DNA from 2 places in the Streptococcus sp. KHUD_013 genome. Region 2 is predicted to be linked to the other one. Evidence: predicted binding sites of a transcription regulator. Region 2 holds the regulator's gene; the other holds the start of a gene.
The links. The regulator Rex, encoded in region 2, represses fermentation and respiration genes when NADH is low (regulators of the CRP and FNR family bind a similar motif). The targets are predictions, from matches to a motif close to TTGTGAANTANTTCACAA.
Positions count from the first base shown of each region.

Region 1: ACOXXR_RS08040 (class II fructose-bisphosphate aldolase) is a predicted target of Rex. The motif match lies at 2,927-2,944, and genes of this name have one in related genera.

Region 1 is NZ_CP186264.1:1,660,688-1,676,710, reverse strand. It holds gene tig (trigger factor) at 1-960, shown strand, start outside; gene rpoE (DNA-directed RNA polymerase subunit delta) at 1,179-1,757, shown strand; gene ACOXXR_RS08050 (B3/B4 domain-containing protein) at 1,867-2,562, shown strand; tRNA gene ACOXXR_RS08045 (tRNA-Leu) at 2,726-2,811, shown strand; gene ACOXXR_RS08040 (class II fructose-bisphosphate aldolase) at 2,989-3,870, shown strand; gene ACOXXR_RS08035 (hypothetical protein) at 4,126-4,374, shown strand; gene ACOXXR_RS08030 (hypothetical protein) at 4,484-6,121, shown strand; gene ACOXXR_RS08025 (hypothetical protein) at 6,242-7,270, shown strand; gene ACOXXR_RS08020 (helix-turn-helix domain-containing protein) at 7,652-9,211, shown strand; gene ACOXXR_RS08015 (hypothetical protein) at 9,300-9,971, shown strand; gene ACOXXR_RS08010 (hypothetical protein) at 10,020-10,271, shown strand; gene ACOXXR_RS08005 (hypothetical protein) at 10,335-11,615, shown strand; gene ACOXXR_RS08000 (hypothetical protein) at 11,901-12,551, shown strand; gene ACOXXR_RS07995 (hypothetical protein) at 12,642-12,953, shown strand; gene ACOXXR_RS07990 (alpha/beta fold hydrolase) at 13,347-14,279, shown strand; gene ACOXXR_RS07985 (ABC transporter ATP-binding protein) at 14,638-15,630, shown strand; gene ACOXXR_RS07980 (ABC transporter permease) at 15,632-16,023, shown strand, end outside.
Region 2 is NZ_CP186264.1:1,081,760-1,097,782, forward strand. It holds gene ACOXXR_RS05010 (phosphopantothenate--cysteine ligase) at 1-117, shown strand, start outside; gene coaC (phosphopantothenoylcysteine decarboxylase) at 123-662, shown strand; gene ACOXXR_RS05020 (ECF transporter S component) at 659-1,219, shown strand; gene ACOXXR_RS05025 (phospho-sugar mutase) at 1,520-3,238, shown strand; gene ACOXXR_RS05030 (thiol reductase thioredoxin) at 3,348-3,695, shown strand; gene mutY (A/G-specific adenine glycosylase) at 3,723-4,877, opposite strand; gene pta (phosphate acetyltransferase) at 4,969-5,943, opposite strand; gene ACOXXR_RS05045 (RluA family pseudouridine synthase) at 5,965-6,855, opposite strand; gene ACOXXR_RS05050 (NAD kinase) at 6,852-7,670, opposite strand; gene ACOXXR_RS05055 (GTP pyrophosphokinase) at 7,654-8,325, opposite strand; gene ACOXXR_RS05060 (CYTH domain-containing protein) at 8,421-8,987, shown strand; gene ACOXXR_RS05065 (ribose-phosphate diphosphokinase) at 9,050-10,006, shown strand; gene ACOXXR_RS05070 (cysteine desulfurase family protein) at 10,016-11,143, shown strand; gene ACOXXR_RS05075 (DUF1831 domain-containing protein) at 11,133-11,480, shown strand; gene ACOXXR_RS05080 (DUF4649 family protein) at 11,480-11,716, shown strand; gene ACOXXR_RS05085 (redox-sensing transcriptional repressor Rex) at 11,809-12,453, shown strand; gene radC (RadC family protein) at 12,642-13,325, opposite strand; gene ACOXXR_RS05095 (hypothetical protein) at 13,387-13,665, opposite strand; gene ACOXXR_RS05100 (class A sortase) at 14,089-14,835, opposite strand; gene gyrA (DNA gyrase subunit A) at 14,844-16,023, opposite strand, start outside.

The DNA.
Region 1 (16,023 bases), 580 kb from region 2:
AATGTTGTTACAAAACCAGAAGTAAAATTGGGTGCTTACAAAGACCTTGAAGTATCTGTAGAAGTTTCTAAAGAAGTAACAGATGAAGATGTAGATGCACGTATCGAACGCGAACGCAACAACTTGGCTGAATTGGTAATCAAAGAAGGACCAGCAGCTGAAGGTGATACCGTTGTGATTGACTTTGTAGGTTCTGTTGACGGTGTTGAGTTTGACGGAGGAAAAGGAGATAACTTCTCACTTGGACTTGGTTCAGGTCAATTCATCCCAGGTTTCGAAGACCAATTGGTTGGACACTCAGCTGGTGAAACAGTTGATGTCATCGTAACTTTCCCAGAAAACTACCAAGCAACTGACCTTGCAGGTAAAGAAGCAAAATTCGTGACAACCATCCACGAAGTAAAAGCAAAAGAAGTACCAGCTCTTGACGATGAATTGGCAAAAGACATCGATGAAGAAGTTGAAACTCTTGCTGAATTGAAAGAAAAATACCGCAAAGAGTTGGCTGAAGCAAAAGAAGAAGCTTACAAAGATGCAGTTGAGTCAGCAGCAATTGACCTTGCAGTAGAAAATGCAGAAATCGTTGACCTTCCAGAAGAAATGATCCACGAAGAAGTACACCGTGCTGTCAATGAATTCCTTGGAAACATGCAACGTCAAGGAATCTCTCCAGACATGTACTTCCAAATCACTGGTACAACTCAAGAAGATCTTCACAAACAATATGAAGCAGATGCAGCAGCACGTACTAAGACAAACCTTGTCGTAGAAGCAGTTGCCAAAGCAGAAGGCTTCGAAGCAACTGACGAAGAAGTAACTGCAGAAATCGAACAATTGGCAGCAGACTACAACATGCCAGTTGAACAAGTTCGTAGCTTGCTTTCACCAGAAATGTTGAAACACGACATCGCTGTGAAGAAGGCTGTTGAAGTGATCACAAGCACTGCAAAAGTAAAATAAAAAAGACGATCTTCCATCTTGATGGAAACAAGTCATAAGAAGAAAAGCTGAGGCCATGTGTCCCGGCTTTTCTCTTCTTCTTGGCGCGGAATTTTCCTTTGACGAAAGGGGAAAATTATCGTACAATAGAGTGTAACGATAAATGATGTATTCTAGGGGTAACCTCTTTTTTAATGAAAAAGAGTGTTGCCTTGAGATAAAAATGAAGGAGATCTACCTTGGAATTAGAAGTATTTGCTGGACAAGAAAAAAGTGAACTTTCAATGATTGAAGTAGCCCGTGCGATCTTAGAGTCACGTGGCCGTGATCATGAAATGTATTTCAATGACCTGGTCAATGAAATTCAAAACTACCTCGAAAAATCAAACAGTGAAATTCGTGAAGCTCTTCCCTTATTCTATACGGAATTGAATGTGGATGGAAGCTTTATCCCACTAGGAGACAACAAATGGGGACTTCGCTCATGGTATGCGATCGATGAGGTAGATGAAGAAATCATCGCTCTTGAAGAAACAGATGAAGACGAAGAGCCTAAGAAACGTAAGAAAAAACGTGTCAACGCCTTTATGGACGGAGACGAAGACGCGATCGATTACAATGCGGATGATCCAGAAGACGAAGATGTCTACGAAGCAGATCCAGCGCTTACTTACGATGATGAAAACCCAGAAGATGAGAAGGATGAAGTAGAAGCCTATGACGCTGAAATCAATGAAATCTCACCAGACGAGTTGGATGAAGAAGTTGAGTTAAGTGACGAAGAAGACGAAGAAGAGTCTTACGAAGACGAAGAATAATCCAAAAAACAAGGAATTCGTTCCTTGTTTTTTCTTTGCTTGAAGGATGGTTCAAGGAGGAGTATAATAAGGGTGTAAGCCTGACGTAGTGCAGAAGGAGGAAGCGCATTTGGACTGGATACTTGATCAAAGTTTGGTGGACTTAGGGATTGAGATAGTTGTAATCGGAGTGGCCAAACAGGTGGATCCACATGCTCCCTTATCTGCAACTTTTCTAGCTAAAAAGAAGGAGAAGGAAGCCTGGGCCTTAAATTGTGATCTCAGCTCGGTGAAAGAGGAGGCAGTTGTACAAGGCTATATGGACTTGTTGAAGGAAGTGGGGCGTAGTGTCAAAAAGAACCCGCCAACTATTCTCGCTTTGATTAAGAATATCCAAAGTCGAGGTTTCCTACCGACGATCAATAGTGTGATTGATATCTATAATGTTGAATGTCTCCGTTCCTTTTTAGCCATTGGAGGGCATGATCTGGATAAAATCCAGGAACCAATCGAGTTTACGATTAGTCAAAGAGAGGATACCTTTTTGCCCATCTTATCAACAGAAAAGCATGTTAGTGAAACCGATCCGGTCTACCGAGATCAAGAGGGTATTATGGCCTGGCTAGATGTGAGAGATGGTGAGCGCTATAAGATGGAGGAGACTACCCGCAATGCCCTCTTTATCATCCAGGGAAACAGAGCGACCTCTGTAGAGATGCGCTTGGAAGCACTGGAGCGGATTAGAGAAGATTTGTCCTCTTGCATGCCCGATTTAGAATTTGAAAAATATCTGGTTACCCCCAGTGAGACAATTCCAGTCCCTTAAAGGAGCCCTTCTGTAATAGGGATGAATCCTCATTTGAACAGGAGAGACAAGTGAAGTAGCCGACACTCTTCTTGACCTGTGAGAATCTGCAAACTTTGAAAAAAGTTTGAAAAAAATCTTGACAAGAAAGTAGAAGATTGATATACTAGTAAGGTACTCAATCGCGGGGATGGCGGAATTGGCAGACGCGCAGGACTAAGGATCCTGTGACCGCTTTAGGTCGTGAGGGTTCAAGTCCCTCTCTCCGCATCGGATGATCAAGACAGCTTCGGCTGTCTTTTTTCTTGTTCATTTAGGAGAAAGATTGCTTGAAAGAGAAGAAAACGCTTTAAAGCTTCAGGAAAAGCTAGCATTTTCAATGAAAAAGTGATAAAATAAACAATGTAAGTGGTTTAACCACAAAAAATAAGAGGAGGCCTACAACTAATGGCAATCGTTTCAGCAGAAAAATTTGTCCAAGCAGCTCGTGACAATGGTTACGCAGTTGGTGGATTTAATACAAACAACCTTGAGTGGACTCAAGCTATCTTGCGTGCAGCAGAAGCTAAAAAAGCTCCAGTTTTGATTCAAACTTCTATGGGTGCTGCTAAATACATGGGTGGTTACAAAGTAGCTCGCAACATGATCGCTAACCTTGTTGAAGCAATGGGTATCACTGTACCAGTTGCAATCCACCTTGACCATGGTCACTACGAAGATGCTCTTGAGTGTATCGAAGTTGGTTACACTTCAATCATGTTCGACGGATCACACCTTCCAGTTGAAGAAAACCTTAAATTGGCGAAAGAAGTTGTAGAAAAAGCTCACGCTAAAGGTATCTCAGTTGAAGCTGAAGTTGGTACAATCGGTGGTGAAGAAGACGGTATCGTTGGTAAAGGTGAATTGGCACCAATCGAAGATGCTAAAGCAATGGTTGCTACAGGAATCGACTTCTTGGCAGCAGGTATTGGTAACATCCACGGTCCATACCCAGCAAACTGGGAAGGTCTTGACCTTGACCACTTGAAGAAATTGACAGAAGCTCTTCCAGGATTCCCAATCGTATTGCACGGTGGTTCAGGTATCCCTGATGATCAAATCCAAGCAGCTATCAAACTTGGTGTTGCGAAAGTTAACGTTAACACTGAGTGCCAAATCGCATTCGCTAACGCAACTCGTCAATTCGTACGTGAATACGATGCAAACGAAGCAGAATACGACAAGAAGAAACTCTTCGACCCACGTAAATTCTTGAAACCAGGATTCGAAGCAATCACAGCTTCAGTTGAAGAACGTATCGACGTATTTGGTAGCGAAAACAAAGCTTAATCTTGCTTGAAACGTTATTAACCAGAGGTTTATCCGTAAGGATAAGCCTTTTTTGATTCTCCTTTTTTTGAAAAATATTTATTTTAAACAAAACAATTTACTCATTTCTAGTAATAATTTTTTGTTTGAAGGGCCAATATAGTTTTTACATGATATAATTAAATTGTTGAGTTAATATTAGGAGATTATAATGGAGATTGATAATCGGAGTATTCGTCTAGGAGATGAATTAAAGAAATAAAGCCTGGAAGCAAGGTGAAGATTGCTGCTGCAACGTTTTCGATGTTTGCTCTTCAACAGTTAAAGGAAGAACTTGAAACGATCGAGGAGTTGAAATTTATCTTTACAAATCCAACCTTTGTGACTGATGAGACGAGAGTTGGATATCGTGAATATACGATCCCCAAAAAAGAGCGAGAGCAGTCTATTTTTGGAGGACGTTATGAGCTGAAGTTTAAGAGATTTATGATTGAAACAACGAAGGTAGTAGTTTTCAAAAAGTAATAACTATAAAATAAAAATACCTAAAAGGTAGTAGTAATACACAAAAATTTATTTTTAACCAAAATAGTGTAGGGATTTTATTATAAAGGAAAGATGAAAGGAAGATGTGATGAAAAGACTTTTTAATAGTGTTTTAATAAGTAAACCAATGAAATCGAATCTTATTATAACTATAATGCTAGATGTATTTGCCTTGTTGAGTTTTGTGATAATTGGTTTAAAAGCTCAGAAAGGTGAGGGACATGCAGGATTAATTGTAGCTTTATTAAAATATATAATATTATTTATTTTATTTATTTTATTAAATGCAAAAGAAGATTGGAAAACCAGATTGCCCATTAGAGAACAAATTAATGGTCGCTCTAATTTGAATATAGTAAAAATGATATCTAATATTATTATATGTTATGTGCATTATATTTATACATTAGTTTTTTTTGCTAACTTAGATTTTTTAAATGACTTTATAAAAATTGGACTTATAATTGTAATTGTTATTCTTTTATTGTCTCGTATAATTTACATAGCAGTAAAGCAGTCACCATTCATAGTTTTCTTTGGAGCTTTAATAGTATTCCTTGTATTTTCGCTGATTGGATTAGAGGATGCTGTGCTAAGTTGGACTTTCGTGACGATTATATTGAGTACACTTTTCATTCAATTTACAAATATAGATGTGAAATATTTACTATCGAAAGATTACAGGGATAAAATAATTAATGATGAAGAAGCAGAAGAAGATATAAAAGAAAAATTATTTAGAAAAAAATATGCAGTACTACTTTATATTCCATTTCTCTATATAACACTACTAATTTCTGAAGGAATAGTGAAAAGCATAAATTTTTTGCATTTTGTTAATCTTATTGCTCAAGTTCATTATGAACATCCACCAACTGATTTCTTTTCATATTTTAAAATTTATGAGGTATTTTTAAAAATCATAGTCTTTCTTTCAATTTGGCTGCTATATTATCAGTTTAAAGATATAGTATTGGATTTGTTAGCTAAAGCATTAATAAAAAAAACTGAGGGATCAGATCATTTATTAATGGACAATGGTAGATATTATAGAGCCCAAATTAGTGAATTCAAGTTTAAAGGATTTAAAAGAAAATGGGGAATAGATAAAAATAATTACCTGTCTATAGATGAAAATTATATTATTGAGTATCAGATAAATAAGAAAACAAATTGTGATTCACCTTTAATAAACATTAAGTGTTGGTCATCTGTTTCAAAAAATGCAAACATAAAATTTATCACTAATGATATACTTCAAATAGATTATAATTATTTTGTGAAAGATAAATCAGATGTTTTAAATAGACTTGACGGTGCAGATAAATATTATGGAAAGTTACTTTTGAGAAAGACCGATTTTTCAGGGATTTACTTGTTTTTTATTATTTTGATATTTTTTATTTTTGGATATTTTGGAACTGAGAATAGCATGAAAAATAAATATAGAGGTGTATATGATTTATCTGAAAGTAAAAATTTAACTGAGGATAAAAGAACGGAATTTATTGTTTTTTCAGGTAAAGAAATAAAAGTAATAAAAAGACGTAGTATACATTATAATGCTGATACGGTAAACAAATATACTTATTGTAGTGATAGTCTTCTGATTAAAGACAGTAACGGTAATATAGTGGGTGGTGTTGATCCAGCTACAGAATTAATTCTTATGTACTACGACAAATCAGGTCAACCTACAGAATATAAAATTAAAAAAGTAAAGTGAATATTTATAAATGAGTCATGTTGATGGTGTCAAGATACATTTAGTAAACTAATTCAAACAGTTATGATTAGTGTTTACACAAAATTATTGACAGTATCTTTGAAAAATATAGGTGGTATTTTGAAAATTAAATTTAAAAAAATAAAAGCGTTTCTAATTAAACTATTTTATAATATTTTCCGAATTTTAAAATGGTTTAAAAATAATTTTATCCAAGTATCTTTGGTTATATTATTGTCATTATCTATTTTCTTACCGTATATAATATATTACATTTCTGTCAATTATAAACAATTTAAATTTATGGGAACCAATATCGACGTATTGGGATACTACGGTAGTGTTCTTGGGGGCATGGTTACAATTATAGGTATTGTTCTAACTTTTAATTACGAAAGAAAAAAATCAAGTGAAGAATTAAGAAAAAATAATTTACCACTTCTAAGGTTTTCCTATAAGCCTGATAAATTTAAAAGTGATCCAAATAAAAAATATGATGTTGCAGTAATATCTGGCCTAACTAAAGAGATCAATGATTATAATGATAGTAAAAAAAATCTAAAACAAACTTTTTTTCTGCAACAGAGACTTTTTAATCAACAAGAACATTCTAATAAACAGATAGAATATTATTACTCTAGATTAAAAATTGTTGCGAATACCTACAAAAACAACTCAGAAGAGTACTTGAAAGAAAGTAATTACTTTCAAAAAGCTCAAGAGATTATTTTTAATGAGAGTCGTAGAATTAGTGAAGATATTGTCAATTTAGCTAATTCTATTAGTCAAGGTCCTAAAAAAATTAATATAGTTAACGAAGGTGTTTTAGATATTGAAAATATTGGTTTACAAACAGCAATTATAACATCTATCACCTTGAAAAAACATGATGGGACGCTTTCATTAGACACCGAAATTTTTAAAGTAGGGAGATTTGCGGTCCCAAAAAATCAAAAAATTCAATTAACTCTATTGATAGATGTCTATGACTATCATGAACTCGATTATTTATTAATAGAATTTATAGATCTTTACTATAATAAATATGAGTATTTGATACCTTTCGAACTTCAGGAAATTGAAGGAAAAAATTCATTAATAATAAATCCCAATAACATTCCTGTATTACCTAAACAACTTTCAAACTAGGGTTAAAAAAAGCTCGTATAGCGTCACAGTTTAATAAACGTTAAAACTTTTTTTGAAATTTATTGAAAGCATTCCGTATACAAAATAGGGGATGCTTTTTTGTATTATCTAATAGATCTTTCAGGAAAAGATACATTTTTCGGAAAGTTAGTCATAAGTATATTTGATCAGTTAAATAAAAATGATGCTAAGGTTTAATATTTTTTGAAATATTTTGATATGTAGAACATTTATAATTTGTTTAGATATTATTTGTGATATATGATTAATTCTCCAAATTTTAACAAATCTATTATTTGGGAAATTGTGGTCCCAAAAGCAATTCACTTCAAAGTTGAAATCGTATATAATTAAGATAGTACAAAGAGAGGAGTGAATATGATGACAGATGTAGTATTTAAGGAGGTTTCAAAGCCTACAGAAACCGAAATTTTAAAACACGATAAGAAGTTTAAAAAATATATCAAGGAAATATCAAGTGAAAAAGATTTCGGGGATAGATTAAAAACAAAAGATTTGGCTCAGAGAGTAGGAATTAGCTATGAGATGTTTCGAAAAATTCTCAATCAGAGAAAGCCGAATCAGACTAGAGATTGCATCATTGCAATCTGTGCAGCATTATTCTGTACAGAGGAAGAGACTAATAAAGCATTGTTCTATTATGATGATTTACCTGGACTAGATAAAAGAGAGGGGGGGAGAGATTATATTATTGCTCAAACTTTGGATATTAATAAAAAGAAAGAGTTTAAGCGAGATTATATTAATAAAGGCGTTGAACTTATTAATGAAGCGCTAAATGCTTCAGGATTTAAAAGACTTCGTATCTCCAAAAGAACAAATAATGAGAATTCTAGAAAGGAAACATCATCTAAAAGCCCTAATTTATTTAAAAACATAATTTCCGATCCACATTCTCATACGTATTCTAATAGAGAGTACTACAGAACATCTTTGTGTGAGTATTACCATCCACATCAGTATATGGTAGAAACATGGATAAAAATAATGAATTCTGAGAAAGAATGTCATATCAAAATAAGTAATATTGACAAAAGTAAGATAGAAGTTATACATCCTCAAGAGTTTAAAATAGAACTGCTTGATAAAGATACGGATTTATATAAAAACTATGTGTCAATTTTATATGATCTTAATTTTAAAGAACTAAAAAAAAATTATGAGATATTGTTTGACACTAGAAATTGGGGATCTAGGAGAAGTGCAAAATTAGATAAGGATACTATAGTGGTATTTGAGGAGAGGTTTAATTTTTCAATTCCAGAAAGAAGGGAATACTTTTATGGAGAGATAAGAGATAATGAATTTACTTTTTATATAATGAATCAGAGTAATTTTATGAATCAATATTTAAATAAAGAAGATTTTATAAATTTTTATGGAGATAAAAAGATAGTAGAGAGAAAGAAGATTTCATCTATTAAAGAAATAGAAGATTATTGTGTCATGAGAGATCAACAAGAGTTGTCTTATACTTATAAAGTAAATTATATAGAAATAAAAAGAAGTCTTGAGAATTTGATAGACAATTTAAAAAATGAAAAAGAATTTATTCGAGATTATGAACAATTAATGGATGATGCAGAAACAAGTGCCATTTACAATTATTATGATGTTAATAAAGAATTCGGATGTGTGGAACAGGAAGAAATTATTCCAATTTATAAAGAATATGATCCACTTGAAGAGAAATACAGGATGACAGATGGAGAAGCAATTGGTACACTTTTACATGAAGAAAAATATAGTTTCGTAGAAGCAACCAAGAAAGAGGCAATATTCGATTATAAAAATGAAAAAGTTATTTTAACAAAAGAAGATTTGATAACTGCATTTAAACTTGGAGTTGATAAAATAGAGGAAATAATAAAATTAAAATCAAAAATAACTGATTTAAAATTTTTATACAACAATTTATAAAACGGGACCATATGAGTCCCGTTTTTAGTTGTTTAAATAAAATGTGTAAAGTATAATCTATTTAATCTTTAATGGGAGGTCCTCTAATATGACAAATATGGAATATGTAGACAAATTGATTCTACTTAATGATCAAATATATATCGATACTTCATCACTTATGAATGTCCAAGATCTTAGGATGTTTTTAGATAACTACCAACAATATTTTATAAAGTATAATAAGAAAATAATTGTTACTAGGGAGGTTTGTTTAGAGATTGTTAAGCATCTAAGTTCAAAAATAGAATCTAAGGAATTTAAAGCGAAAGCTGTTATTGATTTATTTAAGAGATTTTGTAATTTATTTATTTTTGAAGATGAGAATTTAAATAATTTGGATGCTGAGAAGGCTTTTGCAGATTCAGAATTGTTATCACGTCTGACAATGGGAAAAACTGAATTTAGTCAATTATTGATTACCAACGATAAAAAGTTAAGTGTAGATGCATATAATTTGAACAATTTAAATTCTTGTTTTGGAGAAAAAATTTCCGTATGTTATATTTCCCAAAATGGATTGTTGCATAAAGGGCAAACAGAGTTTGAAAGTCGAGTTATTAGTGAAAAAGATAAAATAGAAGAAGTAAATTTATCTGAAGAACAAAAAGTTACCAGTATTGTTGAAGATAAAAGTTCAAAAATTTTATATGTCTTAACCGGATTTTGTCTAGGAGCAGTCGCCACTAAATATGCTCCAAAAATTTTAAAATTCATTTAATAAGCCATACACATGATATGGCCAACTTTTCAATTACAGGAGGGGATTATGATTTTTCAAACTTATTTAATTATTTTGTTAATTTTTCTTGTTGTATATTTATTATGGGAAAAATATATTATAAAAAACAAGTTTACACAATATATCATTAATAATGGTGGAAAAGAAATTGATTTTATAAAGAATAATGAGGGAAGCTTTTCTGATGTAGTAAAATTGATTAACAAGAGGTATAAGATAGGGATAGTTAATGCATATACTATTGTCAATTTAACCAAAGAAGAAAACAATGATAAATGATGAGGAGTTGATAAATTTATTAAATAATCTATGAAAAGAAGTAATTAATATTGAGGTGAGAAAATGGAAATGTCAATTGAAAAGCGAGAACAAATTGTTGACTTACTAAATGCTGAATATGTGATTCCTGAGGAAATGATTGAATGTGTTAAGGATGCTGTTAAGAAGTATTCTACCAAAAATTATACTGACGAAGTGATTGATAAAATTGTAAGGACACCTCAGAGTTTATCAAAAGGCTTAGTTTTGTTAAGGGAAAGGAATGGGAGTAATGATTTAAGTTTGTTTCGCGGCATATTAACTGAGTGGTTAGTTTGTGCAGAATACAACGCTCTAAAAAATAAAGGTGCAGTTGTGATGACAATTACTAATCCAGATCCATCTTCAAAAGCTGATCTTCTTCACATAATAAAGATTGGTAATGATTTCAAAGCAGTACCCGGTCCTGATGTAAAAAGTGGTAGTAGCACCTATGTTTTTAACCAATGGAAAAAGATAGTTCAAAATAGATATGAAATACCTATGGTTGATATAGATGGGGTTTTAACTACTGAAGAAGGATTGAGACAGCTAACAAAAAAACAAAGAGAACAGTTTGAGAAATTGAAAATGCAGTTTCCTAAAAAACAGGCAATAGCAACGACTTGGAATAAGGAAGATATTCTAAAGGTTATTTCTGACTATTTAAAGTTTATAGAATTTGAGATCTATCCAAGTACTGAGACTGATCTTGGCATCAAAGATATTAATGTAAATAATGTAAAAGCCAAATTATATAGTCAAAATATGTTTAATAATCAAACTTATGATTGGTCAGTATTTTCAAGTAAATCGACAAATTTATTTAAAATAAAATTTGAAGATAGCAGTATAGTAGATAATATTATTGAGTCACATATAACACAATCTAAAATTGATGATTTTAATAGCTCTGTAGATATAAATAGAAAGAACGACATTAAAAAATTATGGAATACAGCCAAAGTTGTAGGCAGTAATGGACTTAAGTTTGGTAAGAAAGCTGCGGGAGTTGCTATAAAATTTTTGGTAGAGCACCCTGAGACAGCAATTACTATAGGAGCCGCTATTATTAAAGCGATTTCTAATAATAGTTCGAATAGAGACGATTACTATAAAGAAAGTAATTTTGAATCTACATTTGAATTTGAATCAGATCAGAACGTAAATGATACGGAGCTATTTAAATCTTTAGATTCTCATCATGCTAGTAAGCATATTAGAAACTTACCTGAAGGATACAAGGCTTCTGCTGAAAAGATAGCAAGCGCTGAGGCCAATGGATTTAATTTAAAGGAAGGGCAGACATGGGTTGATGAATACTAAATTATAAGGAATTATAGTTGCCAATTGAATATTGCCCCTTCAGTAAAATTATAGGTAGTATTTTTATAAATCTAGACGTTTTTCAATCACTACCTATTTTCCTAAAACGGTAAAAAAAGTCGATTTAATAAGGTTTATAAAAGCTTTGTTGAGTATTTACAGAACTAAACTAAGTAGTGTACAATAAGATGTGTAAACACAAAAAGGAATACATAATCCAAAAAGAGAAGATATTTAAATTATTCTCTAAAAATGGAACTAAAATATAAATATTAGGAAAAAGACATGGGATTTAATCTAAACGAAATTGGAAATGTTTCTTTAAAATTAATCAGAGATACAATAGATAATACTGTTGAATTAGGTCAAAAGGGTATTAAAGGTATTGTAGATAATACCGTTGAATTAGGTCAAAAAGGCATTGAATTAGGTCAAGAGGGTATTAAAAGTATTGTAGACAATACTGTTGAATTAGGTCAAAAAGGCATTGAATTAGGTCAAGAGGGTATTAAAAGTATTGTAGACAATACCGTTGAATTAGGTCAAAAAGGTATTGAATTCATTGTCGATAATCGTGAAGAGATAATTAGGGAAACAGTAAAAATAGTATTGATAACTCTTCACAAGCGCCTAAACGAAGATGATTTAAGAGATGAGTCGTTTGATGGTAGTTATGGTTACGGTGAAAGTTATGAATCTAGTTCATATGAAATAGATTATCAGGATATAATTAATGGAGAGTACATTTGTACAGAATGTGGAAATGATTTTGATGAAGAGGATATTGATTGGAGTATTAGCGATGAAGAAAGTGGGTATTATTACTGTAGTTTTTGTAGTCATTCATTAGAACAGGATGGAATTGATGCAATGGATCCTGATGGGTTTGGGTATGACGAATATGGAAACTGGGATTCGGAACGATTAGGACGATAAATACCTTTGAAAAACTCCTAACACCTCTTCGTCCGTACCCTTGTTAGATATTTATAACAGTCTTAAAAAATCACATAAGAAAGTGTAAGAATGAAGTTAATACCGTACATTTTTATAAATAGAAATTTATTGTCTGTTACCGGCACAAAAAAAGAAGTGTTTTCTAAATGTCTCAAAATTGCAAGTAAATATGGAAAAGTGATAGGCAGTGATGAAATGTTTGGGGATATTTATCTTAAAACAAAACTAAATCTGCGCCAGTTACATTTTCCAAGAGAAATAAAAATATCGGTTGCTGCCACTGAGGTTCAAGATTTGACTATTATAAGGTTTGGTGATAGGTATGATTATACTAGTTCATTGCTTAAGGACGTTTTTGGGAAAGAATTCTTTAAAAAATGAAAACCTGTATATAGTTATAATGAAGAGCTTCAAAACCATACTGGAACTTCCCTAAATTATCAAGCTAATATCAATTTTTTGAAATTTTAGTTGCGTAAGGATGCCCTTAAATGCTGTTATGAAGCTATTTTTAAATCAATTGAAAATAATGCTTTCCAAACCAGGTCTTACGATAATATAGAGGTTTACAATATAATGGGAAGTACGGCAATTAATCAACTATATTCAGAAAACAAAGCTTAATCTTGCTTGAAACGTTATTAATTAGAGGTTTATCCGTAAGGATAAGCCTTTTTTGTTGGTGCTGGAGATGATTAGTTATCTCTTTTATTATTGCAACAAAAATATCTAAGTCATATTGCTAAAACTCTCTAAAACTTGTACAATAACGCTATGAAAAAATTTAAACAGTGGAGTTGGATCCTTTGTGGCTTTCTTATCCTCTTTTTAGGTGCTACTTTTATGTTTCATCAAGTCAGTTTGCAAAGAGAAAGGGAGATGCTCACACCCATAGGTAAGCAGGTTACGGTCAATGGCCATCAAATGAATGTCTCGATTACTGGAGAAGGGCCTGAAACAATCGTGTTACTTTCAGGTGCTGGCATCGCCTCCCCTATCCTGGACTTTAAGAATCTAACAGATTCCCTATCCAAAAAATACAAAGTAGTCGTCGTAGAGCGAGCAGGATATGGTTTTAGTGAAGATAGTGATCGTTCAAGAGATGTGATGGAGGTCCTTTCTGAGACCCGTCAAGCTTTGGCGCAAGCTCATGTTTCAGGTCCTTATGTGATTATTTCGCATTCTATGGCTAGTTTAGAGAGTCTTGCTTGGCAAGAGAAATATCCAAATGAAGTGAAGGCTTTGATTGGTCTGGATTGGGCCTTGCCAGCGAGTTATGAAGATTTAAAGGATAATCAGGCCTTGCTTACTGTGGCTTATTGGAGCAGTAAGATTGGCTTATTACGCTATTTCCCTGAGTCCTTTTATATAAAAAATCCAACTCTGACTGAAACTGAACGACAACAATATAAATTACTAGCATATAAGCAGTTGATGTCACAAGCCATGCTTCATGAATCCCGTTTGGCAAAGGAAAATGCCAAGAAAGTTCCATCTAGCATTAATCCGAAAATTCCAGCCTTACTCCTGGTTTCTAACGGTGAAGGCACGACCTTTAGCCAATCAGAGTGGCAACGTTATGCAGAGAGATTTGCAAGCGATCAGTCTAATGTTCAAGTCGTCTATATGGATGCGCCTCACGACCTCTATCATTATCAAAGCGATGCTATTGTTTCTCACATTAAAGAATTTTTGGAGAATAATTGAGGGCTTAAAAATCCATTGAGACTGATGATAATAATTAAATGCTGGAGGATTAACAGTAGAATCGTTAATTTTCTCGATTAAAAAAATTCTTTTTCTTAACAATAAACCTTCTCGTGAGGGTGGTTTTTTGGTGTCTTAAGGAAACTATTTAACAGAATTTTTGATTAAAAGTTTCATTTTAAGAGAGAAATCTCTAATTTCATAATCAATAAGCAAACGCTTGCAGTCCTATTTTTATTAGATTATAATAGGTTGGTATAAAGCCTTCTGTAATAATATTGAAAAAGTGTAGAAAGTAAGGATTTAGAATATTTGTAGTCAAAAATACAATGTTGCTTCTTACGATAGGGAGATAGATATGGCAATGATAGAAGTGGAACATCTTCAGAAAAATTTTGTGAAGACAGTAAAGGAGCCAGGTTTGAAGGGGGCTTTGCGTTCTTTTATTCATCCTGAAAAGCAGACCTTTGAAGCGGTCAAGGATTTAACTTTTGAAGTTCCAAAAGGGCAGATTTTAGGATTTATCGGGGCAAATGGTGCTGGAAAGTCGACAACCATCAAAATGCTGACAGGGATTTTGAAACCGACATCTGGTTTTTGTCGGATTAACGGCAAGATTCCCCAGGATAATCGCCAAGATTATGTCAAGGATATTGGAGTCGTTTTCGGACAACGTACCCAGCTATGGTGGGATTTGGCCCTGCAAGAGACCTACACGGTTTTGAAGGAGATTTACGATGTGCCAGACTCACTTTTCCATAAGCGTATGGACTTTTTGAATGAAGTTTTGGATTTGAAGGAATTTATCAAGGATCCTGTGCGGACTCTTTCACTAGGTCAACGGATGCGGGCGGATATTGCGGCTTCCTTGCTTCACAATCCCAAAGTTCTCTTTTTAGATGAGCCGACTATTGGTTTGGATGTGTCGGTCAAGGATAACATTCGACGTGCTATCACCCAGATTAATCAGGAGGAAGAGACAACTATTCTCTTGACCACTCACGACTTGAGCGATATTGAGCAACTCTGTGATCGGATTTTTATGATTGACAAGGGGCAGGAGATTTTTGATGGGACGGTGAGCCAGCTCAAGGAGACCTTTGGCAAGATGAAGACTCTCTCCTTCGATCTGACGCCAGGTCAAAGTCATCTCGTCTCTCATTATGAAGGCTTACCTGATATATCCATTGATAGACAAGGAAATAACCTGACTATTGAATTCAATAGTTCCCGCTACCAATCAGCTGATATTATCAAGCAAACCTTATCTGATTTTGAAGTCCGTGATTTGAAGATGGTAGATACAGATATTGAAGATATTATCCGTCGCTTCTATCGAAAGGAGCTCTAAGATGGTCAAATTGTGGAGACGTTATAAACCCTTTATCAATGCAGGGATTCAGGAGTTGATTAGCTATCGAGTCAACTTTATTCTTTATCGGATTGGCGATGTCATGGGTGCTTTTGTGGCTTTTTATCTCTGGAAGGCTGTCTTTGATTCCTCACAGGAGCCTTTGATTCAGGGCTTCAGTATGGCGGATATCACCCTCTACATCATCATGAGTTTTGTGACTAATCTTCTGACTAGGTCGGATTCTTCCTTTATGATTGGTGATGAGGTCAAGGATGGTTCCATTATCATGCGCTTGTTGCGACCAGTGCATTTTGCGGCTTCTTACCTCTTTACGGAGCTTGGTTCCAAGTGGTTGATTTTTATCTCTGTTGGACTGCCATTTTTAAGTGT
Region 2 (16,023 bases):
GAAATTCAAGACGGAAAACATCGAGCTTACTTAGTTACGAAAGATGCTACTCAAATAGCCGAAACGAAATTGGATATTGCTCAAAAAATTTATCATCACATTAGGAACAAAGGATAAAACCTATGGCGAATATACTACTGGCTGTAACTGGGAGCATTTCTGCCTACAAGGCAGCAGACCTCACCAGTCAATTGACCAAGCTCGGTCACCAGGTAAAGATTCTTATGACTCCTGCAGCTACAGCTTTTATTACCCCTCTAACACTTCAGGTCCTCTCCAAACAAGCTGTCCTGGTAGAGGTCATGACAGAAGACGATCCAAAACAAATCCAACATATTGACTTGGGGAAAGAGGCTGATCTTTTTCTAGTCGCTCCTGCAAGTGCCAATACCATTGCAAAACTTGCCATAGGGCTAGCGGATAATATGGTGACGAGCACAGCTCTAGCCTTGCCTCAAGGAACTAAAAAAATCCTAGCCCCCGCTATGAATACGAAAATGCTGGAACACCCAGCTACCCAACGAAATCTAAAACTCTTACAAGACTACGGCTATCAGATTATTCAACCTCGCTATGCTACTCTGGCTTGTGGCGATCAAGGGGCTGGAGCTTTAGCTTCTATCGAAACCATTCTAACTACTATACAGGAGTCGCTTTCATGAAAAAATCCTCATCCATTTCACGCATTGCTATATTTTTCGCGGTAATGATTACCATCCATTTTACAACTTCCTTCATCTTACATTTTGTACCATCAGGTATTCAGCCAACCTTGGTTCATATCCCTGTCGTGATCGCGTCTATCATTTATGGACCTCGTACAGGTGCTATTCTAGGACTGCTTATGGGACTCTTTAGTTTAACGATGAATACTCTTGTTTTAACCCCAGCAAGCTATCTATTTAGTCCCTTTGTGCCAAACGGAAATCTCTATTCCCTTGTCATCGCTATAGTACCGCGTATTCTCATCGGGGTAACACCTTATTTTGTCTATCGATGGATGCACAATCGTACTGGGTTAATAACAGCCGGCATTGTCGGATCTATGACCAATACTGTATTCGTTTTAAGCGGGATTTACCTCTTCTTTGGTAATACCTTTGGGAGAGGAATTCAACATTTTCTTGGCTTGATTGTGTCTACTAACTCACTCATCGAAGTTATTGCAACGGTTCTGATCACTAGTGCCGTTGTCCCAGCCCTCGAAAAATTAAAATAAAAAGTTGAGAGTGGGACAGAAATCGGTCATTCGTTAGAATTTGATTTCGTTGTCCCACCTCCGCACAGTTGAGTAGGGCTGTAAAAGCTGATGAAATCAGCGTAGTAGAGCCCACTCAAGCACTGCGTCTTGCTCGACAATCTAAAGATAATTGAGAGGCTAGGACTTTTGTCCCAGCCTTTTTTTTTCTATCCAAAATTCCCCCTTTATTTTTGAAAAGATTTACAATTATCGCTAGAATTTTCTGAAAAAATTTGCTATAATGTAAGCGATTAATTTATAGAAATAAGGAGTTGCACTATGACTTATCAAGAAAACTTCCAAAAATGGGCTGATTTCGCGGACCTACCAGATTACCTTCGTCGTGATTTGGAAAGCATGGATGAAAAAACGAAGGAAGATGCCTTCTACACAAACCTTGAATTCGGTACTGCTGGTATGCGCGGATTGATTGGTGCTGGGACTAACCGCATTAATATCTACGTTGTTCGTCAAGCAACTGAAGGTTTGGCGCGTTTGATCGAATCTAAAGGTGGAAATGAAAAAGAACGTGGTGTAGCCATCGCCTACGATAGCCGTCACTTCTCTCCAGAATTTGCCTTTGAATCAGCAGCCGTTCTTGCAAAACACGGTATTAAATCCTATGTCTTTGAAAGTCTCCGTCCAACTCCAGAACTTTCATTTGCTGTTCGTCACCTAAACTGTTTCGCAGGGATCATGATTACTGCTAGCCACAACCCTGCTCCGTTTAACGGATACAAGGTTTACGGTGAAGATGGTGGTCAAATGCCTCCACACGACGCGGACGCTTTGACAACCTACATCCGTGCCATCGACAATCCATTCGCTGTAGAAGTTGCGGATGTTGAAGCTGAAAAAGCATCTGGTTTGATTGAAGTCATCGGTGAAGCTGTCGATACTGAATACCTCAAAGAAGTAAAAGACGTTAACATCAACCCAGCCTTGATTGAAGAGTTTGGCAAAGACATGAAGATTGTCTACACTCCTCTTCACGGTACTGGTGAAATGTTGGCTCGTCGTGCTCTTGCTCAAGCAGGATTTGACTCTGTTCAAGTCGTTGAAGCTCAAGCAACTCCAGACCCTGACTTCTCAACTGTAAAATCACCAAACCCAGAAAGCCAAGCAGCCTTTGCTCTTGCAGAAGAACTTGGTCGCCAAGTAGGAGCTGATGTTCTTGTGGCAACTGACCCTGACGCTGACCGTGTCGGTGTTGAAGTCCTTCAAAAAGACGGTAGCTACCTTAACCTTTCAGGTAACCAAATCGGTGCTATCATGGCTAAGTACATCTTGGAAGCTCACAAAAATGCTGGCACTCTTCCAGAAAATGCAGCCCTTTGCAAATCTATCGTATCAACTGACTTGGTAACGAAGATTGCTGAAAGCTACGGCGCAACTATGTTTAACGTCTTGACTGGTTTCAAATTCATCGCTGAAAAGATTCAAGAATTCGAAGAAAAACACAATCACACTTACATGATGGGATTTGAAGAAAGCTTCGGTTACTTGATTAAACCATTCGTACGTGATAAAGATGCGATTCAAGCTGTCCTTGTCGTTGCTGAGCTTGCTGCTTACTACCGCTCTCGTGGTTTGACACTTGCTGACGGTATCGAAGAAATCTACAAAGAGTACGGCTACTATGCTGAAAAGACAATCTCTGTTACACTTTCTGGTGTTGACGGTGCTGAGCAAATCAAAGCGATTATGGCGAAATTCCGTGAAAACGGGCCAAAAGAATTTAACTCAACAGAAGTTTCAATCACTGAAGACTTCAAAGCACAAACATCTACTGCTGCTGATGGCACTGTAACAACCTTGACAACTCCTCCAAGTGATGTATTGAAATACACACTTGCTGATGGTTCTTGGATTGCCGTTCGCCCTTCAGGTACAGAACCAAAAATTAAGTTCTACATTGCCGTTGTTGGTGAAAGCAACGAAGATTCTCAAGCTAAAATTGCTAACATCGAAGCTGAAATCAATGCCTTTGTAAAATAAGAAACCACAAAAGATGAGATCAACCAATCTCATCTTTTTTTCGTATCAAAATACAGCATTTTTTCGCCCTTTATGGCATACTAGATTTATAAGAAAGCGAGGTAATCTCATGGAACAATTTTTAGAAGATATTAAAGATCTTGAAGTAACCACTGTTGCGCGTGCGCAAGAAGCCATCGACCAAAAAGAAACAGCAACCTTCTTTATTGGACGCAAGACTTGCCCATATTGCCGAAAGTTCGCTGCTAAATTAGCAACTGTAGTAGCCGAAACTAAAGCTCATATCTACTTCATTAATAGTGAAGAACCAAGTCAACTGGATGCTTTGCAAGTCTTCCGCTCTACCTATGGCATTCCAACTGTTCCTGGATTTTTACATGTCGAAGCCGGTGAAGTTACCGTTCGCTGCGACTCATCCATGTCAGAAGAAGAAATCAAAGCATTCGCTCATCTATAAAAAAAATAGCTAGAGATTATTCTCTAGCTATTTTTCATTTTCTGTAAAAGTCGTCCAAATCTTCTGCTGGGGTTTGGCAAAAGGAAAGGCCGAAAATTCTTCCGGTTTTAACCAAATAGTTGATTCACTGGTTGCTTGTTCTCCTTCTTTTACCAATCCGTACCGAAGTTGAACCTGCCACTTGCGGTGCGAAAAGACATGCTGGACCATGGGATAAGTTCTCTCTTGCCAATCAATGACTAAGTCATAGTCCTGTTCAAAGGAGAGAATCTCTAGATTGCTCTCTGCTTGTTCCTTCTCATCCAGTAGAGACAATTGGCCCAGGTTCTCAGATAGACTATCCACTTCAATCAAGGGAAAATGCCAGAAGCCTGACAAGAGTCCCTCTCGCTCATTTTTTTCCAGCAGGTAGCGCTCTTGACTATCCTTTATAATAAAGGCTGTTAAATAAACGGGTACTGGTTTCTTCTTTGGAGCCTTGATGGGATAGCGATCCATGGTCCCATGCTGATAGGCCGCGCTAAACTCTTTTACAGGACTCTCTTCGGGCCGTGGATTGACTGGTGATTCAATATCTGAGCCCAGATCCATCAAAGCCTGATTGAAATCACCCGGACGCTCTGGATCGATCAAGACTTCCATCATGGCTTGAAAAATCTTACGATTAGTCGGAACTCCGATATCGTAGTCAACCTCAAACAAACGAGCTAAAACCCGCATGACATTGCCATCCACTGCTGGCTCTGGCAAGCCAAAAGCAATACTGGCAATGGCACCAGCTGTATAAGGTCCAATTCCCTTGAGTTTAGAGATAGCCTCATAGCTTGATGGGAAAACACCCCCATGGTCCTCCATGATTTGCTGGGCAGCTTTCTGCATGTTGCGGACCCTCGAGTAATAGCCCAAGCCCTCCCAAGCTTTTAAGAGCTTTTCTTCAGGGGCTTGAGCTAAATCCGCAATGGTCGGAAACCAATCCAAAAAACGCTCATAATAAGGAATAACCGTATCGACACGTGTCTGCTGGAGCATAATCTCTGAAATCCATATTTTATAAGGATCCTGCGTCCGTCTCCAGGGGAGATCCCGTTTATTGGCATCATACCAGGCTAATAACTTTTCTCGGAAAGAGGCAATTTTTTCCTCCTCCCACATGATAATCCCGTAATCTTTTAAATCCATCATATTCCTAGTATACCATAGAATGACTTCTACTTTAGAGATTCTGACTCTACCATAAAAAGGCCTAGGAAATCCCTAAGCCTTTCAATCATTCTTATTGTTCCACAGCTTGAGCTGCTGTGATCAAGGTCAATTTGTAAACGTCATCTGCATTACATCCGCGAGAAAGGTCGTTAACTGGTTTGTTCAACCCTTGCAAAACTGGTCCTACTGCAGCAAAGCCACCGAGACGTTCTGCCATCTTGTAACCAATGTTACCTGCTTCGATACCAGGGAAGATAAAGACATTGGCTTGACCTGCTACCTTACTTCCTGGTGCTTTCAATGCAGCTGTTTCAGGTACAAAGGCTGCGTCAAATTGCAATTCCCCATCAATTTCAAGATCTGGACGAAGCTCATGAGCGATTTTGGTCGCTTCAACTACTTTATCAACACTTTCACCAAAACCTGACCCTTTTGTTGAATAGCTCAACATGGCGATTTTTGGATCAATCCCAAACATCTTCGCTGTGATAGCAGAATTGATGGCAATTTCAGCCAAGCCTTCAGCATCTGGATTGATATTAATAGCGCAGTCCCCAAACAAGTAACGTTCAGATCCACGGACCATGAGGAAGGCACCTGAAGTACGACTAACATTTGGACGAGTTTTGATAATTTGAAGTGCTGGACGAACGGTTGCAGCTGTTGAGTGAATTGCACCTGACACCATTCCATCAACAATTCCAAGATGTACCAACATGACACCAAAGTAGTTGACATCATCTTGCAAAATTTGGCGTGCTTCTTCTTCTGTCATTTTACCCTTGCGACGTTCAACTAAGGAAGTTACCATCTCTTCAAAACCTGAGTAAGAATGCGGATCGATGACTTCGTATCCATCCAAAACTCCTTCAATTTCAAGGTAAATTCCAATCTTATCCGGATTCCCAAGCAAGACAGGGGTTACGTCTGTTTCTTTCACAATTCGTTTTGCTGCTTGAAGAATACGTGGTTCTTCACCTTCTGGTAATACAATACGTGCATTCTTACCAACCAGGTTGGCTTTGAGGTTTTCAAAAACTTCCATGAGTTTCTCCTTTGAAAAAAATTAAATATTTGTTAACTGTTTTAAGACCTGGCTAAAATCATCTGGCAAAGAACTTTCAATTCGGAGTTCTTCTTCCAAAAAAGGATGATAGAAAGCCAAGGAATGGCAATGTAAGGCTTGTCGAAGGATCCCATCTTCTAAGGAACCACCATAAAGATCATCTCCCAAAAGCGGAAAACCAATATGAGAAAAATGAACGCGAATCTGATGGGTCCGGCCTGTATGCAATTGGATATCCACCAGATGAATATCACCGAAAGACTGGACAACTTGGTAGCTGGTATGAGCATACTTGCCACCTTTTGCTACTTTTCGGGTAATGATCGAGTCTTCATCACGCGCAATGGGGGCAATGATGTCACCCTTGCTTGCCAACTCACCCGTCCCCTTTACCAATGCAAAGTAACGTTTTTGAATGGTCTTAGCCTGAAGTTGTTTATCCAATCGGGCATGGGCATAGCCATGTTTAGCAAAGAGCATAATCCCACTGGTATCTTTGTCTAAACGGGTGACAATATGAACCAGCTGGTTTTCATACTGGTTTCGAACGTAGTAACCCTTGACAAAGTTTGCAATGGTATTGGAATGAAGAGAGCTAGGAATGGATGCCACTCCTGCCGGTTTGTTGAGGACTAAGAAATGATCGTCTTCATACAAGATTTCTAAATCACGATCAATGGCCTCCAAGGCTTCATAGCCTTCCTCAGAGGGAATATCAATCGTTACCTTATCTCCTATATCGAGAAGATAAATGGCATTTTGTTCAATGCCATTTACTAAAATCTGGCCTCCAGAAAACTTGATCTTGGCCAATAACCCCTTTGAAACCTGGTGCTTCTTCAGGAATGTTTTGACCTTGACGTGTTCGTCTGCAATAAACTCGAACCTCATTCGTCAATATCTCCAATAAAAGCATCCTTGACCCGATTCCAGAAACTGGTATGACTTGGGCTCGCTACGAAATTGATCTTGTGGTTATCAATCTGGTATTCGATATGGACGATATTTCGATACGAATAAGTTGAATTATCAACAGAGAGAATGTGAAAACCAGGCCGGCTTGGCGTAATTTCAATCTTATCTTTTTTAGGAACAATGATCGATGAACCCAAAGTTCGATACACACGGTTATTGAGGCTAGCAATTTCTGCAATTTGAAGTGCTTCGATGGTCGGGTGAAGAACAGCCCCTCCCAAAGATTTGTTATAAGCCGTACTGCCTGTAGGGGTCGAAACGGTAATGCCGTCCCCTCTGAACCGCTCAAAATGAACGCCATTGATGGTTAGGTCAGCCACCATGGTTCGGTCACTGCGTTTGATTGTCGCTTCATTAAGGGCTCGCATAATCTTAGTATCGCCATTTTCAAAGGTCACTTTGACATTCAGGATTGGGTAAGATACCTTGGCACCTGTATCATACTTAAGATTTTCTACTAATTTGTCAATCTCATCATCTAGATAGTCCGTATAGAACCCAAGATGCCCTGTATGCACCCCAACGAAACGAACCCGATCTAATTGACTCTCGTACTTATGAAAAGCCGAGAGCAACATGCCATCTCCACCAATGGAGATCACGATATCCGGATGTTTTTCAGTCAAGATAAAATTATTCTTTTTTAATTTATAACGAAGTTGTTGAAAGACCTCTTTGCTCTGGCGTTTTCGATTTCGAATAATCGAAACCTTCTTACCTGTAGTCCTCATCTGTATCATCACTATTTCCGACGCCATCGTTTAATTTACGATGCATAGGATCAAAAAGGGCTTGCGCCTCCTGAATGGCATCACGAATGGCGCCCATTTCCTCATCGAGTTGATAAGCCAAATTCGCTGTGACTTCAAGACGCTTTTTAATCTCGTCCGGAAAATCTCCTTTATATTTGTAATTTAATGAGTGTTCAATGGTGGCCCAAAAATTCATAGACAGAGTACGAATCTGTATCTCTGCCAAAATAGTTTCATAGCCATTAATGGTATCTACTGGATACTCTACTACAACGTGATAGCTTCGATAGCCACTCGACTTTTTGTGACGAATATAATCTCTTTCCTGCACCACTCGCATATCTTGACGCTTACGAAGAACTTCTAAGACTTCTTCTACGTCATCAACAAATTGAACCATAACCCGCAGACCAGCAATATCTTGCATATCTTGAGCCAGGTTCTCTTCAGAAATACTTCTGCGTTCCATTTTTTCGAGAATACTCTCAATCGGCTTCACACGACCGGTCACAAACTCGATTGGGGAATGCTTTTGTTGTTTGCGATACTGCTTTCTTATCCCACGAAGCTTAATCTTCAACTCACCAACTGCTTGGATATAGGGATCTAAAAAATTTTCCCAATCAATCGCCATTGAATCACCTTGTCATCTCAAAGTTTTTTGTATAAAATAAACACATCTATCATTATATCATAAAGAGCTTGCAAACGAAAGAAAAGGACGTAGCTATGAATCATTTAGAAATTGAATTTAAAACCTTACTAACCAAGGAAGAATACGACTCTCTTAAGGATTTTTTCAAAGAACAACCTCCTATCCGACAAACCAATCACTATATCGATACGCCCGACCAAGCCATCCGGAATCATCAGATGGCCTTGCGCATTCGTACCTTAGCTGATCGGGCTGAGCTAACCCTTAAAGTACCGCAAAAAGCGGGACATTTTGAATACAACCAAGCTCTTACATTTGATCAGGTAGAAGACTTTCTATCCAAGAAAAAACTCCCTCAAGGTGAGATTGCCAGCTTTCTCACTGATTTAGGAATTCCACTAGTTGCCTTAGATGTCTGGGGTAGTCTGGAAACAGAGAGACGTGAGAAAAGAATCCCTAAAGGTTTATTAGCCTTTGACCGTAGTCGTTATAATTCTATTGAGGACTATGAGTTGGAAATGGAGGTAGATGCTGCCTCAGATGAAACTTATTTTCACGAATTTCTCAAGGAAAAACAAATTGAATATAAGCCAGCAAAAAGTAAAGTGGCAAGATTAGCTCAAAGTTTGCTAAAAAGCTGAAATTACTGAATTTTTTTGCTAAAATAAGACTAGACAAAAATATCTAAATGAGGATCAAACACATGTCAGAAAAAAACAATATGAAGCTCTTCGCACTCAACTCCAATCAAGAAATTGCACAAAAAATTTCGGAAGTTGCTGGCATCCCACTCGGAAAGCTTTCTTCACGTCAATTCTCAGATGGTGAAATCCAAATAAATATCGAAGAAAGTGTCCGTGGATATGATATTTATATCATCCAATCTACCAGCTTCCCTGTTAACAATCACTTGATGGAATTGTTAATCATGGTAGATGCTTGCCAACGAGCTAGCGCTCATACCGTTAACGTCGTTCTTCCATACTTTGGTTATGCTCGTCAAGACCGCACTGCTGCTCCTCGCGAACCAATTACAGCAAAATTGGTTGCCAACATGTTGGTCAAGGCAGGTGTAGACCGTGTTGTAACCCTCGATCTTCATGCGGTTCAAGTACAAGGCTTCTTCGATATCCCAGTAGACAACTTGTTCACGATTCCTCTATTTGCTGATCACTATATCAAACAGGGCTTAACCGGTTCAGATGTAGTGGTTGTCAGTCCTAAAAACTCCGGAGTGAAACGAGCACGTAATCTTGCTGAATATCTAGATGCCCCAATTGCCATCATTGACTACGCCCAAGACGATGCCAGCCGTGACCAAGGCTACATCATCGGGGATGTCAAGGGAAAAAAAGCAATCCTGATCGATGATATTTTAAATACAGGAAAAACCTTCTCTGAAGCTGCAAAAATTGTCCAACGAGATGGCGCTACTGAGATTTATGCTGTTTCTAGTCACGGACTTTTCGTTAAAGGAGCTGCAGAATTACTAGACCAAGCACCGATTAAAGAATTTTTAGTTACAGACTCTGTAGCAACCAAAGAGCAAAAACCAAAAAATGTAAAATACATTACTGCAAGCGAATTGATTGGAGATGCCCTTGTTCGTATCCAAGAGCGTAAACCTGTTAGTCCACTCTTTGCATACCACAAGAAATAAGGTGATGGCGTGATTTATTTTGACAATGCAGCAACAACTCCTCTAAGCCCTGGAGTAATCAAGGTGATGACAGAAACGATGGAATCCAGTTTCGGAAATCCATCCAGTCTCCACTCCCACGGTCGCCAAGCAAAAAAGATTCTTAGAGATGCTAGGGAATGCGTTGCATCTTGTTTAAAAACCTCTAGTCAACAAATTACCTTCACTTCTGGGGGAACCGAAAGCAATAACACTGTTATAAAGGGCTACTGTCTCAAACACAGACAGAAAGGCAAGCATATTATCACCACGGCTATCGAACATCATGCCGTTCTGGAACCAATTGAGTACTTGGTCCAAGAATATGGATTTGAAGTAACCATTATTCAGCCAGTCAATCAAATGATTCGGCCAGAAGATATTCGAGCCGCCCTTCGTCCTGATACTATTTTGGTGTCCACCATGTATGCCAATAACGAGACGGGTGATCTCTTACCCATCAAGGCTATTTCAGACCTTTTAAAAGACCATCCTGCTGCTTTTCATGTGGATGCTGTTCAAGCCGTTGGTAAGCTTTCTGTAGCCCCTGAAGAGCTAGGAATTGATTTTCTAACCGCCTCTGCCCATAAATTTCATGGGCCAAAAGGGGTTGGCATCCTCTATGCTAGAAAGCCTGACTTTTTCAATCTCTTACACGGGGGGGACCAAGAAGACAAGCGTCGAGCAAGTACAGAGAACTTGATTTCGATTGCTGGAATGGCTCAAGCCCTCAAAGAGGCAACTGATCAGTTAGAAGCAAATTATCAGTATATTCAGAGCTTATCTGAACGTATCCTAACTGGCCTAGAAGATCTAGATTTCTATCTGAATAGCACAGACTCCAAACTTCCTCATGTCTTAAATATTGGCTTCCCCGGTATCAGCAATGATATCTTACTGCTTCGTTTAGATATGGCGGGAATTTCAGTCTCAACTGGCTCTGCTTGTACTGCGGGGACTGTTCAGCCAAGTCATGTCCTTGCAGCTTATTATGGCGAAGATTCACCTCGCATGAAGGAATCTATTCGCATTAGTTTATCCGAATTCAATACGACTGCTGAAGTCGATACTTTTATAACAACTATTCACAAAATTTTAGGAGAATTACATGGCATTTGAAACATCTGTCTCATTACCAAACTGCGATTACACATACGCAATCCATCCAAATATTAAAAAATATACCCTACGCGACAATACCTTTGCACAAACAAAGGTTGGAAACTACGAATTAAATCGTTTGTTAGAAGTTATTCCAAATAGTGGAGATGGCTTTAAGTTAAAAATTATCATCAATAAGGATTTAACAGGATTTAAAATTAACATTACTGACAAGTCAGGCCTTCGTTTGGTAAATATTTTTAAAAACCCAGAAAACAAGATTATCCAACAAAAATTCTACTTCCTCATGGACAGTTTAGTTGAACGTGAAATCTTTGAAAGGATTGAAAACTAATGACCAATGGTCCTGTAGTCCTCACCTATTTGGATGCATACCAAAAAGAACGTCAGGTTAGCTACGATAACATCGATCACTGTCTATTAGCCTTCTCAGGCTGTGTGACCCTTCCAGATTCCTATCAGGTTGTTTCTGTTACCTACAAGGAGCATACCTTACCTTTCACTGGAAAAATCGGTGACTTTTATCGCTATCTGATTCAGTTCGATCAGAGTTTAAGAAATTCCAATTAACAAAGAAAACACCATTTTGGTGTTTTTTTAGTAGAAGATAGTTGCTTTTTTCACAAACTTTTTATAAAATAGATTTGAAAGGTTGTGATATTGTGAAACAAGATAAGACTAATCCAATTCCTCGTGCTACTGCCAAACGACTCTCCTTGTATTACCGCATTTTTAAACGCTTTAATGCAGAGAAAATCGAGCGAGCAAATTCAAAACAGATTGCTGAAGCCATCGGGATTGATTCCGCAACTGTTCGTCGAGACTTCTCCTACTTTGGAGAGCTTGGACGACGTGGTTTTGGTTATGATGTCAAAAAGTTAATGAACTTCTTTGCCGATCTCTTGAATGATAACTCCATCACCAATGTTGCTATCGTCGGGATTGGAAATATGGGGAGTGCCCTTCTTCACTATCGCTTCCATGAGCGAAATAAAATGAAAATTGTCATGGCATTTGATACGGATGATCATGAGTTAGTCGGCACTAAAAGTAAAGATGGTATTCCGATTCACGGCATCTCCTCACTAAAAGAAAAACTTGAGGGAAAAGAGATTCAAACAGCTATTTTAACCGTTCCAAGTGTAAAATCTCAAGAAGTTGCAGATTTACTAGTTGAAGCTGGTATCAAGGGAATCCTTAGCTTTTCTCCAGTCCACTTAACAGTTCCAAAAGATGTGGTAGTCCAATATGTCGACCTAACCAGTGAACTGCAAACCCTTCTCTACTTTATGCGCAAGAATTCATGATAAGCAAAGAGGCTGGGACAAAAGTCCTAGCCTCTCAATTGTCTTTGGATTATTGAGCAAGACGCAGTGGTTGAGTGGGCTCTACTACGCTGATTTTATCAGCTTTTACAGCCCTACTCAACTGTGCGGAGGTGGGACGACGAAATCGAATTCTAACGAATGACCGATTTCTGTCCCACTCTCTTTTTCTATACCAATAAATCTGTTTCTTCCCGATAGCTATAATAATCATCAGTTGAGACAATCAGATGGTCCAGAAAAACAATTCCTAGACAATTGCAGGCTTCAATCATTTGTTGGGTGACACCATCATCATTCTTGCTAGGATGAATGATACCGGACGGGTGGTTGTGAACCAAGATTATGGATGTCGCCATATGCTTGATGGCATAGTGCAAGATTTCCCTCGGTTCTGCAATGCTACGATTGACTGTTCCGATAAAGATCACTTGCTGATGGATAATTTGATTTTGGGTATTCAGATACAGGGCCAATAAATGTTCCTGTTTCTCATGGCCTATTTTTTGTTGCATCATTTTTGCCAGCTTCTGACTACTCATGATTTGTTCCGTTTCAATCACTTCCGAAGTCTGTATTCGTTTCCCTAGTTCAATAGCAGCTAACAGCTCAATGGCTTTAACTTTCCCAATTCCTGGAACTTCCTGTAACTCCTGAAAACTCATACTAGCCAGTTCTTTTAAACTCTTTAGTGAGCCCAGCAGGTCCTGAGCGATCTCGTAGACTGGTTTATTTTTGTTCCCCGTCCGTAATAAGATGGATAGCAATTCTTGATGACTGAGCTTATCAGGGCCTTCTGTTAGCAAACGTTCTCTAGGTAAAAGACCAGATTCTTGAAATACAATATGATACATAAAAACCTCCTCAATTAATAATTCGCAATTGAGGAGGAAAATGGATGATTCTGTATAAAATTTATATAGGACAAACTACTTCTCTTAGGTTTTCAAGGATTCGATTTTCTTCGTTTGAAAAGTTAATTCTATAGCCTTCTTGCACTTGTTCCAAAGTCGCTAGGAATTGACGAATTTCGTATCGAATTAAGTGCTCTTGATTATCAGGAAGGTTTTTAATGGTTTCAAAGACCTGTTCAACTTCGTAGATCCCCTTGGTAATGAGCCCCGTTTTTGGAAAATCATTGACCAGTAAGCCATAGAAGTTTCTTAACAAAGTATAGATATCTTCTGTGTGCATTCGGTTCCTCCAAGCTTCTATCTATCACTCTTCTATTATAAAATAGAAAGCATGCAAAAATATGTCAGTCAGGTAACATTTTATGACTATCCTCTTACAAGTTGGCAGAAAATTAACAAAAAAAGAGGTCAAGGACCTCTTTTCAGAATGAAAACAAAGTAATTTAAAAAACTTTCCTTAGGTGAGTACGGACGTCAGCGAACTTCGTAGAAGTTCCATGACTAATTATTGAGTCTAATGTCTCAATAATTCCGAGTGCCTGAATGAACAGTGTTTCAGGCACTTTTCTCACAGCGGAAAGTTTTGCTTCTTCTTAAATGAGTAAAAATAAAAGTCGTTTTTTGAAAATCATCCAGCTGTTTTATGTAACATAACAATTTGTCTACATTCAAAAAAGAGGTCAAGGACCTCTTTTTAAGTTGATTATAATTGCATTTGATTATAAGACTTGCTGAAAGCTTCTAAAATCTCTTTTGGAGCTTGATCATAGTCTACAGACGTTTCTAACGTACCTTTAACAATAATCCGATTGGTTGCAGCTAAATCATCACAGGTAACCAAAGTAATCTCATTAACACCTTCGTGGTCAGCAATAACATCAATACGATCCGGAGATACTGTTTCCAAAGAGGTAATCACATAGGTATAGATCTTTTCTTTATCTGTGACATAGATTTTCATTCCAGCTTTGGCATGTTCTAACGGGGAAAAGAGCATTTCATTTGCCCCTGTCAAACCAAAGACATGGTGACTAGCCAAGGAGTAATTCCTTTCCCCCATAACCTGGTCCTCTTTCATGGTACCTGCCCCATAATAGAGTCCCACATTATCTAAGCCTTTAAAAATCGGAAGGTTCATCTTCAACTCAGGAATCGCTATTCCCCCAATAACAGGCAATTTCTGCGCCTGCCACTGGGCATTGATAACAGATTCTGTAGAAAGCGATTTTACTTCTTTAAAATCAAAGCTAGTCTTAGCTTCCTTATTCTTCTCAATAGTCTTTTTCGAAACTTTGCTCACCTGGTACTTATTTGTATGCCAAACCATGATCATGTTCCGAATCGGAGCATTAAAGATCAAGGCAATAGACAAAAGGATTAGTAAGGTAGCAAAGATATTAATCAAGCGATTTCGTAAGCTTGTTTTCTTCTTTTTTCTTCTTGAAGCCATTATTTATCCTACCCTTCACTTTCAGTTTCAGTCTCTGACTCATCTTTTTCGTCAGCTTGAACAGTTGTAAAGGTTACGATTTGGGCATCTTGATCCAGACGCATCACTTTCACACCCATGGTCGAACGTCCAGTTTGAGAAATATTGGCGACGCTGGTACGAATCATGACACCTGTATTGGTGATAATCATCAAATCTTCATCTCCTTTGACAGTCATGAGACCGGCCAGAGGACCATTCTTATCAACCACATTAGCAGTTTTAATCCCTTTACCACCACGTCCTTTTGTTGGATACTCATCAGCACGCGTGCGTTTACCGTATCCCTTTTCAGTGATGATCAATACTTCATCTTGATCTGTAATGACGCTTGCACCGACCACTTGGTCACCTGGACGAAGGTTGACACCTCGTACCCCAGTTGCCGAACGGCCCATATTCCGTACGACAGACTCATTGAAGCGGACAGAATAACCAAATTTTGTCCCGATGATCACGTCCGTATTTCCGTCTGTGAGGAAGACGTTGATCAGCTCATCCTCATCTTTAAGGTTAAGAGCTTTCAAGCCATTTTGACGAATATTAGCAAACTCAGCTACACTGGTCCGTTTTACCAAACCTGAGCGGGTTGTAAAGAAGAGATAAGCGTCTTCACTACGATCCTGAGCGACGTTAATAATGGTCTGAATGGATTCTCCGTCATCTAACTTGAGCAAGTTGACAATTGGAAGTCCCTTAGCTGTACGGCCGTATTCAGGAATTTCATAGCCTTTCAGACGGTAAACCCGTCCCTTATTGGTAAAGAAGAGCAAACGATCATGGGTGCTGGTAGAAACCAATTCACGGACAAAGTCATCATCCTTGACCCCTGTACCTTGAACACCACGTCCCCCACGTTTTTGAGCAGTAAATTCATCTTGATCCAATCGTTTGATGTAACCTTTGTTAGAGAGAGTGATCAAAACATTGCTTTCTTCGATCAAATCTTCGTCTTCTAGTGATAGAACTTCTCCTACCATCAATTCTGTCCGACGTGGATCTCCAAACTTCCGTTTGACCTCGTCCAATTCTTCCTTGATAATCGCAACTACACGCTCTGGCTTGGCTAAAATATCAGCAAGGTCAGCAATCAAGGCAACGAGATCATCGTATTCGCTTTGAATCTTGTCACGTTCCAAACCAGTCAAA